Regions from separate parts of the Bacillus sp. PK6-013 genome, predicted to be linked through region 3. Evidence: riboswitches for the same ligand, from Rfam matches in the RefSeq annotation. Region 3 holds a riboswitch; each other region holds the start of a gene.

Region 1 (6,317 bases), 1.8 Mb from region 3:
TTCAGCGTGACCGGTTTCAGCTCTTTTGAAAGTTCCCTCAGGTGTCCTACGACGCTCGCGATCTCGTCTTCGGACACTTCAAAAGGTGTTCTTAATGTAAGGTGGGGCGGAATTAAAGCGTAATTCGGGTCATAGCGTTTTCGGTAGGAATTTGCAATGTCCTGAAGTTTTTTTGATGGAAATAGCACAATACCGTATTTCATTTTGTTCCCTCCTTAAACAATTGATATGGTTTAGTATATCAAAGATGGGCCGATATACAGAGAGCTACAGCATTTTTTTTAAAGCGGGGGTGATGAGCGGCTGCCAGTATGTCCACTTGTGATCCCCGTCGAAAGCTTTGAAATCGTAGTTTGTCTGCTTTTCTTCAAGCAATTCTTTTAATTGCTCATTTGGACCGGTGAAATCCAAAATTTGATCATCAGTCGTTTTGACGGCGGTTTCTTTCTCTCCGATTTGGTGGCAAATTGAAATAAGCTGCAGGGAATCGGACTGTTTCACTTTATCGAGAACATGGCGGTCGACATAAGGTGACTGCATAATGACGTTTCCGAACATATTCGGATAGTCAAGCGCCGTCATGAGGGAAACCGTTCCTCCGAGCGAATCCCCGATCAGCGTCCTGCCTGATCCGACTTGGTATGTCGGGTACTCACTGTCGGCGAAAGGGACGAGTTCATTTGCCAAAAAACGTTTATACGCTTCGAATTTTGACCCTTCCGGATGGTATGTAAGCCTTCTTTCCTGTACGTTTTTGTACGGAATGCCGATGATGATGCTTCTTTCGATTTCGCCGTTCGCCAGCAGTTCTTCCACCTGTCTGCTGATGCGCCCGAGGCGGAAATAGTCATGTCCATCCTGTGCGATGATCACATGATATTTGTAAAGCGGCGAGAAGGATGACGGCAAATAGACGAGAAGCTCCATTTCCTCGCCGAGCTCTTCCGAAAAAAGCTTCTTCTCCTGAATGACTCCTGTTTTCATAGCCAAGATGAATTCCTCCAGAAATAATGTTTGTGAACGTTTCCATTCATTTTAACACGAAATTCTCTTGTGAAAGAAGCGAAAAGGGCTGCCGAACTGTTCGGCAGCCGTGATTTTTTATGTCCGTTTTTTTTCGTACCAGGGCGTTGACGGTCTATCCGGAGGGTATCCGCAGCGTTCGCGGTACATTTTTCTTTCCTCTGTGAAATCCCACCAGCTTTTAGCGCTTTCGGGATCGTTGGCGTAATGGACGATGCATCGCAGCGCATCTTCTGCACAAGGATCTTCCCAGTAGCCTTTCAGTTTTTCGAGGCGGATGATCAAATCCGCACCTGATTCATGCTTGATGTCGCCAAGGGAATAGTAGCCCAGGTCAACGGCGCACTGCGCCATTTTCGGCCCGATGGAAGGAGCGGTTTGAAACTGGGCGAGCGCCTTGATGTATGCGGCGCGCTCCAAAGACGAACCGAGCGTATGTGCAAGGACGGACAGATCCATATATGCCGTGTTTTTTATTTTTACCTTGGCTGTCCTTAAGTTTGACCGTTCTTTTTTTGTCAGAGGCAGCTTCATATGAACACCTTTTAAAGATACAGATCGAACATGTTGACGTCATAGCCGAGCTGTTTTAAATAATTAAACAGCTGGGCCCTGTGATGGAAGACGTGGGTGAGCGTTTCCGTCAGCCAGCGGCTTTGGGTCATCCCTTCATCAAGGTAAAACGGCTTTGTTTTTTTCGTCAAAAATTCCTCGTCGGAGAGGGAAGTCATATACGTTTGAAAAGCGGCGAATCCTTTCTGCATAGCTTCAGCCATTTGGTCAGCCGACTGCAATGCACTATACTTCTTTTCAATTCGGGAGATGGCGGCCTCTTCCTTTTCCTGCATGATAGCCATGTCGGCTTCTGGGATGGCCGTCAGATGGCTTGCCAGTTCTTTCAGGCTTCGCATGCGGTCGGCGGGCCGGTAAGACCAGTCAGATTCCTTCACTTTTTTCAGAAGATGACACGTGGAGCGGATGCCCGTCTCCATCTCGTGGAACAAATCGCTCCGCAGGGCTTGAACTTGCTTCATTTGCTTCATCCTTTACATTTTGCTTTATTCTAAAAGTATCACCTAATCCTGACAGGCTTTGTCACGATTCTTAAAAAAAGTCAGTCGTACCTTGCTAAAATGTCAGCAGCCTTCCGTTTCAGCTGAAGCTTGATTTCTGCGGGTTCTTTGACAGTTGCCTCAGTGCCGAGGTTCCACAAAAGTTCCCCGAAATACTCAAGTTCTGGTCTGGGGAGGTTTGCATCGATCGCCCCCGTTCCGTCATCCCGCATGGTGAGGATCTTGAATAAGTCCACATCAGCCGCAGCCCGCCTGGCTCCTCTGCGTGTCAGTTCCGCTTGCAGCCGCACCGGTTCAGGGCACTCGCTCTCCGAATGTTTGATCCAGCTGAGAACCGATGGATAGGGAAGCTGGCGGGCCAGCGGGCTGGCCGCTTTTTCCGCCCGAAGGATGCGGTCGGCGCGGAACAGTCTGAACGCCTGCCTTTTAAAGCAATAGGCCGGACAGTACCAGAAGCCGTTCCAGCTGAACAAGCCGATGGGCTGGATGGATCTCTCCGCGCAATCGTCTGTTCCGTCATAAACGACCGTCAAAACGGATTGATTGATGGCTGCATCAAGAAGCGTTTCTAAATGTTCGGCGGCTTTTGGACGATGCGGATTCCAGAACACGATTCTGTCTTTCATCGCATCAATCCGCTCCTGTGTTTCCACGGGAAGGTGGCGGTAGAACTTTTTTAAAACCATCCGCGTTTCCGCATCAAAGGGAAGCGATCCGAAAAACTGCAGAGATTGATACGCGAAAAACATAGCCGCCGCCTCTGATTGTGTAAAAAAGAGCGGCGGAAGCACAGGTTCATTCAGCAAATAATAGCCTCCGTTCGCGCCTGTTTCAGAATAGATCGGGACGCCGAGCGCGCTCAGCTCGTCCAGATCGCGGAGAATCGTGCGGTAGGAAACCCCGAATTCTGCTGCGAGCTCCCCGGCCGTAAATTTTCGTTTTGTATGAACGGTCATCATCAATTCGATTAATCGCTCTGTTTTTGGCATCTGATTCCTCCGGTTCCGTCGTTTGGTTTCATCATACCATGTTCAATATGAGGAAAGATTTAAAAATGACCCTTGAAAAATGTCTTGACTTAGGTTAAAGTAAAGAACAATCAGAAAATTGAAGAGATTCTTATCACGAGAGGTGGAGGGACTGGCCCTTTGAAACCTCAGCAACCGGTCTGCACTGACGATGTCAGTGTACCAAGGTGCTAAATCCAGCAAGCAGATGCTTGGAAGATAAGAAGAAGCGCATAATCCCCCTTCTTCTTATGAAGAAGGGGTTTTTTATTTTTAAAAGGATGGTGTCATATGACTGAACATGTACAAACAACGCTGGCGCAAATCGGCAACCGCAGTGATGAAATAACGGGAACTGTCAATCCTCCCGTTTATTTCTCTTCTGCGTACAGGCACAAAGGGATCGGGGAATCCACAGGGTTTGATTACATTCGCACAAAAAATCCGACAAGACAGCTTGTTGAAGATGCAATCGCGAAACTCGAAGGGGGAACGCGCGGCTTTGCGTTCAGTTCCGGTATGGCTGCCATTCAGACGATCATGGCTCTGTTTCAAAGCGGGGATGAGCTCATCGTTTCGTCCGATTTATATGGGGGAACGTACCGCCTTTTTGAAAACGAATGGAAGAAATACGGACTTCGCTTTTTCTACGACGATTTTTCAGACGAAGACTGTATCAAGTCGAAAATCACGAACAATACAAAGGCACTGTTTGTAGAAACGCCGACAAATCCGCTCATGCAGGAAGCTGATATTCAAAAAATCGCGCAAATCGCTAAAGAGCACGACTTGCTGCTCATTGTTGACAATACGTTCTATACACCGGTTCTGCAAAAGCCGACTGAGCTCGGCGCTGATCTTGTCATTCACAGCGCGACGAAGTATTTGGGCGGTCATAACGATCTTTTGGCGGGGCTTGTCGTTGCAAAAGGCGAAGAGCTGTCTGAGGAAATGTTCCAGCACCAAAACGCCATCGGCGCGGTTTTATCGCCGTTCGATTCATGGCTCTTAATGAGAGGGATGAAGACGCTCGCTCTCAGGATGAGACAGCATCAGGAAAACGCGCGGGAACTTGCGGCCTTTTTGGAAGAGCAGGAGGAAATTGCCGATGTTCTTTATCCGGGAAAAGGCGGCATGCTGTCATTCCGCGTTCAAAAAGAAGAATGGGTTAATCCGTTGCTGAAAAATCTCAAGACGATCTGTTTCGCCGAAAGCCTCGGCGGAGTCGAAAGCTTCATCACCTATCCGGCGACACAGACCCATATGGATATCCCGGAAGACATCCGAATTGCAAACGGCGTCTGCAACAGACTTCTGCGCTTTTCAGTCGGAATCGAACACGTCTCCGATTTAAAGCAGGATCTAAAAGCTGCGCTGGAAAAAGTAAAAGGGGAGGCGGTTCCGCATGAGTCATGAAAACTGGACGCTTGAAACAAGGCTTGTTCATAACCAAAATAAAACGGACGGAGCAACCGGAGCCGTCAGCGTGCCGATCCAGCACGCCTCAACCTTTCATCAAGGTTCTTTTGACAAATTCGGCGAATATGACTACAGCCGGTCAGGAACACCGACAAGAACGTCGCTTGAAGACACGATAGCCGAGCTTGAGGGAGGGACGAGGGGATTTGCTTTTTCATCCGGAATGGCCGCGATTTCCACCGCCTTTCTGCTTTTGTCAAAGGGCGATCACGTGCTTGTCACAAAAGATGTGTACGGCGGCACTTACCGGATGATTACGGAAGTGCTGAGCCGCTTCGGGATTGAACATACTTTCGTCGATATGACGGATTTAAATGAAATTGCTTTAAACATAAAGGAAAATACAAAAGTCATCTACCTTGAAACACCGTCAAATCCGACGCTCGGCATTACGGATATCAGAGGCGTCGTCAAGCTTGCCAAGGCGCACGGCTGTCTGACGTTTCTTGACAACACGTTTATGACCCCGGCGCTGCAGCGGCCGCTCGAGCTCGGCGTCGATGTTGTGCTACACAGCGCGACGAAGTTTTTAAGCGGACACAGCGACGTATTATCAGGACTTGCCGTTGTGAAAGACAAAAAGCTCGGGGAAGAACTTTATAAGCTGCAAAATTCGTTCGGCGCTGTTCTCGGCGTCCAAGACTGCTGGCTTGTGCTGAGAGGGCTGAAAACACTGCAGGTCCGGCTTGAAAAAGCATCTCGAACAGCTCAGCAGCTCGCTGAATTTTTTGAAAAGCATCCGGCCGTCAAACAAGTGTATTATCCGGGACTGTCTTCGCATCCGGGTGCGTCAGTTCACAGGCACCAGTCATATGGCGCCGGCGCCGTCCTTTCGTTCGAGCTGGAGAATGCAGAAGCCGTGAAAAAGATTGTGGAACGCGTCTCTCTTCCGGTCTTTGCCGTCAGTCTCGGCGCTGTGGAGTCGATCCTTTCCTATCCGGCAAAAATGTCACACGCCGCTATGCCGAAAGAAGAGCGGGAAAAACGGGGGATTACCGACGGCCTTCTGCGGCTGAGCGTCGGTGTGGAACATGCCGATGATTTGCAGGCCGATTTTGCCCGTGCATTGGAAGCCGTATCCGGAGCGTTCGCCCGATCATAAAAGAAGCCGCAGACTCTTCAGGGAATCTGCGGCTTTTTTTGCGTTTAAACCAGGGTAGAAAACCATGTGCCCAAGAGGGTGCCGACATAATTGCCGATCAGATATCCGAACGTCCCGACCAGCATAACCGGAGCGACGAGGCTCTGCCAGCCTTTGGCGATCGCCATCGCCGCCGCTGTTGTCGGACCGCCGACAGATGCGTTGCAGGCCAAGAGAATTTCCTCGAGCCGAAAACGCAACAGCTTTCCTGCGGCAAGCGTTACGAGCAGGTTGGACATGGCAACCACAAACACAAATGCCAAAAGGAGCGGTGCGTTCATGAGAATGATCCGCAAGTCTGCCGGAATGCCGATCACCACAAAGAATAAGTAAATCAAATAAGTCCCGATTTCCTGTGTGCCGCGCAGCCGTTCAAAATAGCGGGGAAAGGCGATTGTCAGCAAAATTGTCAGCGTCGTCAGCAGCAGGAACTGGTCACCCAAGATAAAGGCAAGAAACTGAAACCCGCCGTCAGAAGAAAAACGCTCTTTGAAAAAGGCCGCTGTTTTTACAGACACAGCAACGATCGCGAAGGCGGTTCCGATGTTTAAAGCAATGTCCTGCAAGGACATCTCTTTTCTTTTCCAATAGGCT
Region 2 (6,317 bases), 1.5 Mb from region 3:
TTTGACCGGAAAGGAAATTGAAGTGGATGCGATTTCTGACGGTGAAACGGTCGTCATTCCGGGGATTATGGAGCACATTGAACGGGCCGGCGTCCACTCAGGGGATTCGATTGCCGTTTACCCGCCGCAATCCCTTTCAGAGGACATCAAGAAAAAGATTGAAGCATACACGATTAAGCTTGCAAAAGGCTTAAACATCGTCGGCCTGCTCAACATTCAGTTTGTCCTTTCAAAAGATGAGGTTTACGTCCTTGAAGTCAACCCGAGATCGAGCCGCACGGTGCCGTTTCTCAGCAAAATCACCGGCATTCCGATGGCCAATCTCGCAACAAAAGTGATTCTCGGCGGGAAGCTTGCCGATATGGGCTATACTGAAGGCCTTCAAAAAGAGCAGGAAGGCGTATATGTGAAAGTGCCGGTCTTCTCGTTTGCAAAGCTGAGGAGAGTGGATATCACGCTCGGACCGGAAATGAAATCGACCGGGGAAGTCATGGGCAAAGACAGCACTTTGGAAAAAGCGCTGTACAAAGGACTGATCGCTTCAGGCATCCAAATTCCGAATTACGGCTCTGTTCTCCTGACAGTTGCTGATAAAGATAAAGAGGAAGGTCTATTGATCGCCAAGCGGTTCCATGCGATCGGCTATAAAATATTGGCTACGGAAGGAACGGCCGGCTATTTAAGAGACGCATCCGTACCTGTTAAAACCGTCGGGAAAATCGGCGAAGAAGGCACAAATCTCCTTGATGTCATTCGAAACGGGGAAGCGCAGTTCGTCGTCAATACGCTGACAAAAGGGAAGCAGCCGGCAAGGGACGGCTTCAGAATCAGACGCGAATCCGTTGAAAACGGCGTTGCCTGCCTGACATCCCTTGATACGGCGGAAGCGATTTTGCGGGTGCTTGAAAGCATGAGCTTCCGCGCCGATCATATGCCGGCGATTAGAATTGAGCAAAAGGCGGCCGTCAGATGAGAAAAGGGTATATGACAGTCCGTTCAAACAAGTGTATCGCGGATCATATTTATCAAATGGTACTGGAAGGGGAGATTGCCGAAGTTTGCGGCGCTCCCGGCCAGTTTCTTCACATCAAGGTCTCAGATTCCCTCACGCCGCTTTTGAGGCGGCCGATCAGCATCGCCGACATCAACAGAGCCGCCCGGCAGGTGACCATCATCTTTCGCAAGGATGGGGAAGGCACGAGTCTCCTGTCTTTAAAACAGGAAGGAGATCAGATCGATGTCCTTGGTCCGCTCGGCAACGGTTTTCCGGCTGAATCGCTTGAACCGGGGAAAACGGCTCTTCTTGTCGGAGGGGGGATCGGTGTTCCGCCGCTTTACGAGCTGAGCAAACAGCTGACAAATAGAGGGGTGCACGCGATCCATGTGTTAGGATTTGCTTCTGCAAAAGACGTCTTTTACGAACAGGAATTCAGCCGTTTCGGGCGTGTGTATGTGGCAACCGCAGACGGCACCCGAGGTTCAAAGGGATTTGTTACAGATGTCATTGAAAACGAGGGGCTTCAGTTTGACTGCATAATGGCCTGCGGACCGACACCGATGCTGAAAGCTTTAAAACAGCGCTATCCGGATAAAGAGGTTTATCTGTCAATGGAAGAGCGCATGGGATGCGGGATCGGCGCTTGCTTTGCCTGTGTCTGCCATACGGAAGAAAGCGAAACATCTTATGTGAAGGTATGCCTTGACGGTCCTGTTTTCAAAGCCCAGGAGGTGCTGTTATGATGCTAGAAGTCAATTTGCCGGGCCTTCAATTGAAAAATCCGATCATGCCGGCTTCAGGCTGCTTCGGATTTGGGAGAGAATTTGCGAACTTTTACGATCTTTCACGTCTCGGTGCGATCATGATTAAAGCGACGACGAGCGAACCGCGCTTCGGGAATCCGACGCCGCGCGTCGCCGAGACGCAAGCCGGCATGCTTAATGCCATCGGTCTGCAAAATCCGGGTTTAGAGGCTGTCATGGAACACGAATTGCCGTGGCTCGAACAGTTCGATACACCGATTATCGCCAATGTCGCCGGCTCGCAGATCGACGATTATGTTGAAGTGGCTGAAGAAATCAGCAAAGCACCGAATGTTCATGCGCTCGAGCTGAATATTTCCTGTCCTAACGTGAAAACGGGAGGGATCGCCTTCGGTACGCAGCCGGAAATGGCCAGTGAGCTGACGAAAGCGGTGAAAGAGGTTGCGAGCGTTCCCGTCTATGTGAAGCTGTCGCCGAATGTCGCGAATATTACCGACATCGCTCTTGCCATAGAAGAAGCGGGAGCGGACGGTTTGACGATGATCAACACCCTGATCGGGATGCGGCTCGACTTAAAAACGGGAAAGCCGATCTTGGCGAACAAAACCGGCGGATTATCAGGCCCTGCTGTTAAACCGGTGGCCATCAGAATGGTGCATGAAGTCAGCCAAAAAGTCAGCATTCCGATCATCGGCATGGGCGGTGTCCAGTCAGCGGAAGATGTGCTTGAGTTTTTGCTGGCGGGTGCGAGCGCAGTCGCCGTCGGCACCGCAAACTTTGTTAATCCGTTTGTTTGTCCCGAAATCATCGCCGATTTGCCGCGCGTTTTAGAAAAATACGGATACCGTTCGTTGAACGAGTGTATCGGAAGGAGCTGGAAGGATGAAACATACGCCGCCCATCATCGCGCTTGATTTTGCATCAGCACAGGAAACATATGCGTTTTTGGACCGGTTTCATGGAGAAGAGCTTTTCGTGAAGGTGGGCATGGAGCTTTTTTATCAGGAAGGGCCGGCCATCCTTGAAAAGTTACAGGAGCGCGGCTGCCGCATTTTCCTTGATCTAAAATGCCACGACATTCCAACGACCGTATACAAGGCGATGAAAAGGCTGGCGGGGTTTGGCGTCAGCCTTGTCAATGTGCACGCAGCAGGCGGAAAGCAAATGATGGAGTCGGCGCTTGAAGGCCTTGAAGCGGGGACTCCGGCAGGCCGAAAACGCCCTTCATTAATTGCTGTGACCCAGCTGACAAGCACGTCTTCAGAAATGCTTCAGCAAGAGCTGCTGATTGAAACGCCGCTTCTCGATACAGTTGTTCACTACAGCAAGTTGGCTAAAGAAAGCGGACTTGACGGTGTCGTCTGCTCCGTCCATGAAGCCGAACACATTTACCGGGCCGCGTCTTTAGATTTTCTGACCGTGACACCCGGAATTCGCATGGCGGATGACAAAAACAACGACCAGGTCCGGGTGGCGACGCCTGGCTACGCAAGGGAAAAAGGCGTGTCGGCGATCGTTGTCGGCCGTTCGATTACACAGGCGGAAGATCCTGTGTCAGCCTACAGAAAAATAGGACATGAGTGGGAGGGAACCAAGGCATGAAAACAGACATTGCAAACCATTTATTAAGAATCAAAGCGGTTTTCCTGCGCCCGAACGAGCCGTTTACATGGGCGAGCGGCATCTTGTCGCCCATCTACTGCGACAATCGTTTGACGCTTTCATATCCGGAAGTAAGGGATGATATAGCTTCAGGGCTTGCCGGACTGATTCAAGACAAGTTTCCCGGAGCCGAAATGATCGCCGGTACGGCAACTGCGGGAATCCCCCATGCCGCGCTTGCCGCCGACAGGCTGAGCCTGCCGATGTGCTACGTCAGAAGCAAACCGAAGGCGCACGGCAAAGGAAACCAAATTGAAGGCGCTGTTGTAAAAGGACAAAAAGTCGTTGTAATTGAAGATTTAATTTCAACGGGAGGAAGCGTCCTTGAAGCGGCAGCCGCTCTCACAGAGGCGGGATGTGAAGTGCTCGGCGTCGCCGCCATTTTCACTTACGGGCTTCCTAAAGCTGCCGCCGCCTTCAGCGAAGCGGGCGTTGAATACCGTACGCTGACTGATTACGATACATTGACAGAGGCTGCGCTTGCCGGCGGATATATCAGCGAACAGGATGCCGCCAAACTGAAAGAATGGAAGGCGGATCCTGAAAGCAAGTCTTGGATGGATTAATGATAAAAGCCGTATTCTCCTAATGGGAGAACGGCTTTTTTTGCGTCTTTTTACAGATTTAAAAATAGTAAAATCGGATTATTTTTATTTTTTATTAATCCTATAAAAAAAGTCGGGTTGACTTTTGTTCGAATTGTGCTAAAATTTTAAAATAACAAAAGCAAACTTATCAAGAGCGGTGGAGGGACTGGTCCGATGAAACCCGGCAACCTGCGTGTGAAGCGTAAGGTGCTACTTCCAGCAAAATGCCCTCATTTTGAGAGATAAGGAATAGCGGAGTTCCTCGTCTTTCTTTCAAATTTGGAAGAAAGATTTTAATTTTTAGGGGCAGAGGAGGAGCTAGAAGTGAAGACAGATGAACAGCTTGAAAAGGTGATCATCAAAATGAAAGACATGCTGAAAGACATGAATTACGGATCGATCACATTCGTTGTTCAGGACGGCAAAGTCATTCAAATCGAAAAAAATGAAAAAATAAGATTGAAATAGCTGACTAGACAAACTAGAGGCGGTTTTCACAGTTTTTTTCTGCTGGAAGCCGTTTTTTTGTTGGCGAAAAAAGGGGGAACCGAAAATTTTTACTTACAGCACATGGGAAGAACCAAATATCTCTTTTCAGGAAGATGACTCTTATAAAGGAGCGCTGTCCGTCTTGAAATGGGCGTACGGACATTACGGAAATCAGCTTGTATATGCGTGCAGCTTCGGAATTGAGGGAATCGTCCTGATCGATTTGATTTATAAGGTGAAAAAAGATGCGGTCATCGTTTTCCTTGATACGGGATTTCATTTTAAAGAAACGTATGAAACGATCGACGCTGTCAAAGAACGATATCCAGGCCTTCAGATTATCATGAAAACACCGGAGCTTACCGTCGAAGAGCAGGCGAAAGAATATGGGGACGAACTATGGAAGACCGCTCCGAATTCCTGCTGTGAAATGAGGAAGGTCATTCCTCTCCGCGAGACGCTTTCAGGCTACCCGGCGTGGCTGTCGGGCCTGCGCCGCGAGCAATCGCCCGGGCGGAGCAAAACGAATTTTTTGAACAAAGATGAAAAATTCAAGTCTATCAAAGTTTGTCCGCTCATTCATTGGACGTGGAAGGATATTTGGAGATATGTGACAAAGCACGATCTCCCGTATAATCCGCTTCATGATCAAGGCTACCCGAGCATCGGCTGCGCTCCGTGCACCTCTCCGGCCTTTACAATGGATGATCTTCGATCAGGCCGCTGGAACGGATCGGCTAAAACAGAATGCGGATTACACGAGTAAGGAGATGAGTCATGGAACTTGCCGCCATTTTATTTAGCATGTTTTTTGCGATGAATATCGGAGCGAGCGGTGCAGCTGCTTCAATGGGAATCGCCTATGGATCTGAAGCCGTCAAAAAGAAGTTTCACGCACTAATAATCTGTGCAGCAGGCGTTCTCTCGGGCGCCGTCATCGGCGGAGGAAACGTCGTGAAAACGATCAGCTCAGGCATCATTCCCGAACGGGTGATTTCGCTTGAAATCGTCTGCATTATTATCGGCTCGGCGGCACTGTCGCTCTTTATCGCAAATGTACTCGGTATCCCGCTTTCGACAAGTGAAGTGACGGTCGGATCTGTTGTCGGAGTAGGTGTCGCTTACCAGGTTTTATATGTGAAATCTTTGCTTGTCATCGTCTCATTTTGGGTCGTTGTACCAATCGTCGCTTTTACCTTTACATTTGCGATGGCAAACATCATGAAAAAAACGATCAAACGTCCAGCCTCGGGAAAGAAAGCAAAGGTTTTGGCGGTCATTCTGTTGATCACCGGGTTTTTTGAAGCCTTCTCAGCAGGCATGAACAATGTCGCAAATGCTGTCGGACCTCTGGTGGCGGCGCATGTTTTGACAGTCGGGGAAGGAACGCTCTACGGCGGACTGTTTGTCGCGCTGGGCGCCCTTTTACTGGGCAGGCGCGTTCTTGAAACAAACGGCAAAAAAATAACGAAATTTTCAAAAGGAGAGGGGATCATCCTTTCCGGAACAGGAGCCGGGCTTGTCATCATCAGTTCGATTTTCGGTTTGCCGGTTCCGCTTGCGCAAGTCACATCATCTTCTATTATAGGGATGGGAATGGCAAAAAACGGCGGCAATGTCTTTCATAAACAAGTGGTCAAAACGATGCTGAAAGTATGGGTCGTCTCGCCGTTCCTTTCATTAAGCCTGTCTTATATGCTGGTCAGCCTTTTATTAAAAGGAGACTATTATGCTCTCATCGTCGTCACAAGCGTCCTTCTGGCATCTGTCGGGACGATCAGCCTGATGAGAGCAGTCAAAAAAGAGCACAGCTCCGTC
Region 3 (6,317 bases):
AAGCCAAACAATTCAGGAACCTCTCCATCTGGAAGCGCGGCGTGGACTGCTCGCTGTTCAGTCCGGCGCATCAAACCGAACACATCCGCAAGCGATACGGCATAAAGGAAACCTATATCCTCAGCTATGTCGGAAGGCTTGCACCTGAGAAAGATTTGGAGACGCTGCTCAAGATCGCAAGTCACCCCAATTTGAAAGATGGCGTCCACTGGCTGATCGCGGGAGACGGCCCGTTAAAAAAAGAGCTTGAGAAGCGGGCTCCCCTCAATATGACTTTTGCCGGCTATGTCAAAGGAGAAGAGCTGGCAAGCATTTATGCAAGCTCAGATTTGTTCGTCTTTCCTTCTCCGACGGAAACCTTCGGAAATTCCGCGCTTGAAGCGCTCGCCTGCGGGACGCCTGTTATCGGGGCAGATTCCGGCGGCCTGAAAGACTTTATACAAAACGGAAGAAACGGTTTTCTTTCCGAACCTGGAAATCCGGATGCATTCACCGAAAATATATTGCGCGTCCTCTCCAATGTGCCGTTAAAAAAACGGATGTCATACGATGCGAGAAGCTATGCCCTTACCCAGTCGTGGGAAGTGATTTTTGACAATCTCTTCTCCGAATGTGAACGTGTGCTAGCAGATTTATCAGCTGAAAAACCGGCATAAAAAAAGAAGGTTTTCGATTAACGAAAACCTTCTTTTTTGACTTAAACGATAATGACTTCTTTTGGCTGATGGTTCAGTTCTTCCGGTACAAAGCGCTTTTCAACGAAAATGCTGTGCCAGATCATAAAGATGAGAACCGTCCAGATTTTGCGGCTGTTATCCGCTTTGTTGGCGCAGTGGTCTTCAAGAAGCTGAAGCACGTAATCTTTATGGATATATGCGTCTGTCTCGCTCTCTTTAATGATGTTCACGGCCCAGTCATGCATTTCGTTTTTCAGCCAGTGGCGGATCGGCACAGGGAACCCTAGCTTTTTGCGGTTTAAGACATGATCTGGAACGATGCCTTCCGCCGCTTTTCTAAGCAGATATTTTGTCGTGCCGTTTTTCGTTTTCAGCTCTTCCGGAATTTTGGAAGCCGCTTCAAATACGACTTTGTCCAAAAACGGAACGCGGAGTTCCAGTGAATTGGCCATCGTCATTTTGTCGGCCTTCAGCAAAATGTCACCGCGCATCCATGTGTGGATATCGACATACTGCATTTTGTTAATTTCGCTGTAGGACTTGCTTTCTTCAAAATATGGCTTTGTCACGTCACAGTAAGAGAGGTTGCTGTCATACTGGCGAAGAAGTTTTGATTTCATGCCTTCTTCAAAAATCTTTGCGTTGCCGATATATCTCTCTTCAAGAGGTGTACAGCCCCTCATTAAAAAGCTTTTCCCTTTCATTCCTTCCGGCATCGCTGAAGCTACGTGCAGAAGCATCTTTTTCAGCGGGGACGGAATTCGTTCAAACGGCTTTAATGAAAGCGGCTCCCGGTAAATATTGTAACCGCCGAACAGCTCATCTGCTCCTTCTCCGGACAAAACAACCGTAACTTGCTTCTTCGCTTCCTTCGCGACAAAATACAAAGGAATTGCAGCAGGGTCTGCCAACGGATCATCCAGATGCCAGACGATCTTTGGAAGCTCGTTCATATATTCTTCAGGGGAAATGATCGCGCTGAAGTTCTCCACGCCGACCCTATCAGCGGTTTCTTTCGCAACGTCAACTTCGCTGAAGCCTTCATGTTCAAAGCCGACAGAGAACGTTTTTAAGTTGGGATGAAATTGCTTCGCCACCGACACGATAAAAGAAGAGTCGATGCCTCCGGAAAGGAAGGAACCTACAGGCACATCGCTTCGCATATGGACTTTTACGGAATCAAAGATCGCGTCTCTTACTTCCTGAACAAGCTTGTCTTCTTCGGTCTGAACAGGCTTGAATTGAACTTTCCAGTATGTTTTAAATTGAATATCCTCGCCCGGGCGGACAGTAAACTGATGGCCCGGTTCTACTTTTTGCACCTTTTTGTCAAGCGTCTCAGGCTCTGGTACAAATTGGAATGACGTATACTGCTGAAGCGCTTTTTCATTCAATTCCAAATCGGCATCAACAGCCATCAGGCTCTTTCTTTCTGACGCAAAATAAACATGGCCGTCCGTTTTCGTAAAATAGAGCGGCTTAATGCCGAACGGATCGCGCGCTCCGTATAGGAGCTGTTCTTTTTTATCCCAGATTAAAAAAGCAAACATTCCGCGCAGCTTGGAAGCAGCTTCCTGTTTGTAGTGGCGGTAAGTCGCAAGCAAAACTTCCGTATCTGAATCGGTTTTGAACTCGTATCCTTTTGAAATAAGTTCGTCTTTCAGTTCTATATAGTTATAGATTTCTCCATTAAAAATAATCCAATAGGAATCATCTTCATAAGACAGAGGCTGTCCTCCGTTTTCCACATCGATGATGCTGAGCCTTCTAAATCCGAAGCCTACATGCTCATCATGATAGTACCCATCATCGTCCGGACCGCGGTGTACAATCATTTCATTCATTTGTTTAATCAGTTCTTCCTGGGCTGCTGTCTCGGATGATGGGCGATGATTGAATACCCCTACAAATCCACACATAGTATTGCCTCCGATTTTTTAAATTTCGTGCAGAAATCAAAGTCTGCTTCTTGATTAGACAAGTGTTTAAAGAAAAACGTTTCACATCCGCCCGCTTTTTGCCATCGAAAAACAAAGCCGCTTATGAAAGCGGCTATGCGGTTGTTATTCTCCTAATGCATCTTTCTTCAGCTGATCTGCTTTGTCTGTGCGCTCCCAAGGCAGATCGAGGTCGAGGCGGCCGAAATGTCCGTAAGCTGCCGTTTGTTTGTAAATCGGACGGCGAAGATCGAGCATTTTAATAATGCCGGCAGGTCTTAGATCAAAGTTTTTGCGAACCACTTCGATCAATGTTTCTTCACTGGCTTTGCCTGTACCGAATGTATCGATTGAAATGGATACCGGCTGTGCGACACCGATCGCGTAGGCAAGCTGCACTTCACAGGAATCAGCAAGGCCTGCGGCGACGATATTTTTCGCTACATATCTCGCAGCATAAGCTGCAGATCTATCAACCTTTGTCGCATCCTTACCGGAAAACGCTCCGCCGCCGTGACGGGCATATCCGCCATAGGTGTCAACGATGATTTTGCGTCCTGTTAAACCGGCATCCCCCTGCGGTCCTCCGATAACAAAACGGCCCGTAGGATTAATGAAGTACTTCGTGTTTTCATCGATCAGCTCTTTTGGCACTACCGGGTTGATGACATGCTCTTTCAGATTGCGCTGAATTTGTTCAAGCGAAATCTCAGGGTGATGCTGAGTCGAAATGACAATTGTATCGATGCGAATCGGCTTGTTGTTCTCATCATACTCAACAGTTACCTGTGTCTTTCCGTCCGGACGAAGATACGGCAGAATTTCCTCTTTGCGGACTTCTGTCAAACGGCGAGACAATTTATGAGCAAGCGAAATCGGCAGAGGCATAAGTTCCTTTGTTTCGTTGCAGGCAAAACCGAACATTAAACCTTGGTCTCCGGCTCCGATCGCTTCAATTTCAGCGTCGCTCATTGCTCCTTCACGCGCTTCAAGCGCCTGGTCGACTCCCATTGCAATATCTGGCGACTGTTCATCTATAGACGTTAAGACCGCGCAAGTTTCGGCATCAAAACCGTATTTTGCACGTGTGTAGCCAATTTCTTTAATCGTTTCGCGGACTGTTTTCGGAATATCGACGTAAGTGGACGTCGTGATTTCACCGCTTACCAGCACCAATCCGGTTGTCACAGATGTTTCACAGGCAACGCGGGCATTCGGATCTTTCTTTAAAATTTCGTCTAATATACTATCCGAAATCTGGTCGCAAATTTTGTCCGGATGTCCCTCCGTAACTGACTCTGATGTAAATAACCGACGGTTTTTGCTCATTTATGTTTCCTCCTGTATATGAAGATCAGCCGTGATCTTAAGTATGATACGGATCTCGTCCCTCTTGATTATATGACGATACTCGGGCTTCATACGCTCTCGTTTTGAAACAATTTCCATATGCTATTCTTGACGAGATTCTAAGTCAAAATTCCTCTTAATAGAATTTTTCCTGACTGGCTGCCCGGCTAGACCTTTCACGTCCTGTGAAAAACGCCCAGTACCTTCCTCCTGCTTGATACTCGGCTAAAACCTTTCACGTCCTGTGAAAAACGCCGAGTACCTTCCTCCTGAAGGCAGTTTTTTTAGCAATTTTTGGATCTCAATTTATGCAATAAAAAAACCTTTTCCTATTCGCTGAGGAAAGGGTCTGGTATTGCGTGCCTTTCACTCTTATCGCTCAAGGTATTGAACACCTTGCATCAGGTTAGCACCGTAGTTGTCTCAGAAACTGTTTTTTTCCATTAATAAGAGAAACCGGTTGCTGGGTTTCATTGGGCCTGTCCCTCCACCAGCTCGGGATAAGAGTATCCGCTCAATGAAATATCTTATCTTAAAATGGCTTGTTATGTCAATATCGGCCGCAATAAATTTAAACTTGTCTTTCGAGAAAAAACCCGAACGAAAAATGAAGAAACGGTATAGACTATAAGAGTAAATGTGTTATACTAATTCTACATTAATGTTATACACATTAAAAAACACGCAAAGGAAGGTTTTTTATGAATTCTGTAGATTTAACAACTGACTTACAAACGTTATTAATGGGCGAAAACGTTCAGCTGAACTTATCCGTTCCCCTTTTGGTTGAAAAAGTCCTTGAACGCAAAGAAGGAGTCTTAACATCTTCCGGAGCCGTGCGGGCTACAACCGGTACATACACCGGCCGCTCGCCAAAAGACAAATTCATTGTGGAAGAAGCGAGCACAAAGGACAAAATCGATTGGGGCGCAGTAAACCAGCCGATTTCAGAATCCGCCTTTGACCGGCTGTACACAAAAGTGCTCAGCTATTTAAAGGAACGCGATGAATTGTATGTATTTGAAGGGTTTGCAGGAGCAGACGAAAAATACCGGCTTCCGATTACAGTTGTCAACGAGTTCGCCTGGCACAACCTGTTTGCAAGACAGTTGTTCATCAGACCTGAAGAACATGATAAAAAACCTGAAGAACAGCCGTTTACGATTCTTTCCGCTCCGCATTTCAAAGCCGATCCGCTCATTGACGGGACCAGATCTGAAACATTTATCATCGTGTCGTTTGAAAAGCGTACGATTTTAATCGGAGGCACCGAATATGCCGGCGAGATGAAAAAATCGATTTTTTCTATTATGAATTATCTTCTTCCTGAACAAAACATTTTACCGATGCACTGTTCGGCAAACATTGGCGAGGAAGGCGGAACAGCTCTCTTCTTCGGATTGTCAGGCACAGGAAAAACGACGCTTTCCGCCGATCCGAAACGGAAGCTGATCGGTGACGACGAACACGGCTGGTCCAGCACAGGCGTTTTCAACATTGAAGGAGGCTGCTACGCCAAGTGCATTAACTTAAGCAAAGAAAAAGAACCGCAGATTTACAATGCGATCCGCTTCGGTTCCGTTCTTGAAAATGTCGTGGTTGACGGCAAAACCGGGGAGCCGGACTATTCCGACGCATTCTATACGGAAAACACGAGAGCGGCTTACCCGATTGATGCGATTGACAACATCGTCAAGCCGAGCATCGCAGCACACCCGCAGACCATTGTATTTCTGACGGCAGATGCTTTCGGCGTGCTTCCTCCGATCAGCAAGTTAACGAAAGAACAAGCCATGTATCATTTCCTGAGCGGATATACAAGCAAGCTCGCCGGCACCGAACGCGGGATCACCGCTCCTGAAGCCACATTCTCGACCTGCTTCGGTTCCCCGTTCCTTCCGCTCCCTGCACATGTGTACGCTGAAATGCTCGGAAGAAAAATCGATGAACACGGCGTCAGCGTCTTTCTCGTCAATACAGGCTGGACCGGCGGCGGATACGGAACAGGGGAAAGAATGAGCCTCGCTTATACGAGAGCGATGGTTCAGGCTGCGATAGAAGGAGAACTGGATAACGCCGAAATGAAGACTGACCGCATTTTCGGACTTCATTCACCGGTCCATGTTCCGGGTGTGCCTGATCAAGTGCTTGACCCGGCTAAAACTTGGACAGATGAAAACGATTACGAGGAAAAAGCGATCCACTTGGCGAATGCATTCAAAAAGAATTTCAAAAAATTCTCTAATACCGAAAACATTGAAAAAGCCGGAGGACCGCTCGTATAACTCAACCCGCTTGCAGCAGCGCAGGTATTCTGCGCTGCTGCAGTTTATTAAAAATCCGCTTCGCCTGT

Evidence for each region. A riboswitch is a leader RNA that binds a small molecule or an ion and turns the genes downstream of it on or off. The one in region 3 is predicted to bind S-adenosylmethionine.
Region 1: it holds a riboswitch for S-adenosylmethionine, as region 3 does, so the genes downstream of both, M1E03_RS14905 (methionine biosynthesis PLP-dependent protein) here and metK (methionine adenosyltransferase) in region 3, are expected to answer to the same signal.
Region 2: it holds a riboswitch for S-adenosylmethionine, as region 3 does, so the genes downstream of both, M1E03_RS13000 (YezD family protein) here and metK (methionine adenosyltransferase) in region 3, are expected to answer to the same signal.

The regions. Positions count from the first base shown of each region.
Region 1 is NZ_CP096417.1:2,942,400-2,948,716, reverse strand. It holds gene M1E03_RS14930 (YjcG family protein) at 1-203, opposite strand, end outside; gene M1E03_RS14925 (esterase family protein) at 268-990, opposite strand; gene M1E03_RS14920 (helix-hairpin-helix domain-containing protein) at 1,102-1,557, opposite strand; gene M1E03_RS14915 (DinB family protein) at 1,569-2,057, opposite strand; gene M1E03_RS14910 (helix-turn-helix transcriptional regulator) at 2,138-3,085, opposite strand; SAM riboswitch class I at 3,213-3,329, shown strand; gene M1E03_RS14905 (methionine biosynthesis PLP-dependent protein) at 3,395-4,519, shown strand; gene metC (cystathionine beta-lyase) at 4,509-5,684, shown strand; gene M1E03_RS14895 (DUF819 family protein) at 5,729-6,317, opposite strand, start outside.
Region 2 is NZ_CP096417.1:2,581,227-2,587,543, reverse strand. It holds gene carB (carbamoyl-phosphate synthase large subunit) at 1-973, shown strand, start outside; gene M1E03_RS13020 (dihydroorotate dehydrogenase electron transfer subunit) at 970-1,740, shown strand; gene M1E03_RS13015 (dihydroorotate dehydrogenase) at 1,740-2,675, shown strand; gene pyrF (orotidine-5'-phosphate decarboxylase) at 2,644-3,363, shown strand; gene pyrE (orotate phosphoribosyltransferase) at 3,360-3,989, shown strand; SAM riboswitch class I at 4,153-4,259, shown strand; gene M1E03_RS13000 (YezD family protein) at 4,362-4,478, shown strand; gene M1E03_RS12995 (phosphoadenylyl-sulfate reductase) at 4,564-5,265, shown strand; gene M1E03_RS12990 (inorganic phosphate transporter) at 5,277-6,317, shown strand, end outside.
Region 3 is NZ_CP096417.1:1,096,383-1,102,699, reverse strand. It holds gene M1E03_RS05605 (glycosyltransferase family 4 protein) at 1-656, shown strand, start outside; gene asnB (asparagine synthase (glutamine-hydrolyzing)) at 698-2,596, opposite strand; gene metK (methionine adenosyltransferase) at 2,741-3,943, opposite strand; SAM riboswitch class I at 4,334-4,471, opposite strand; gene pckA (phosphoenolpyruvate carboxykinase (ATP)) at 4,666-6,249, shown strand.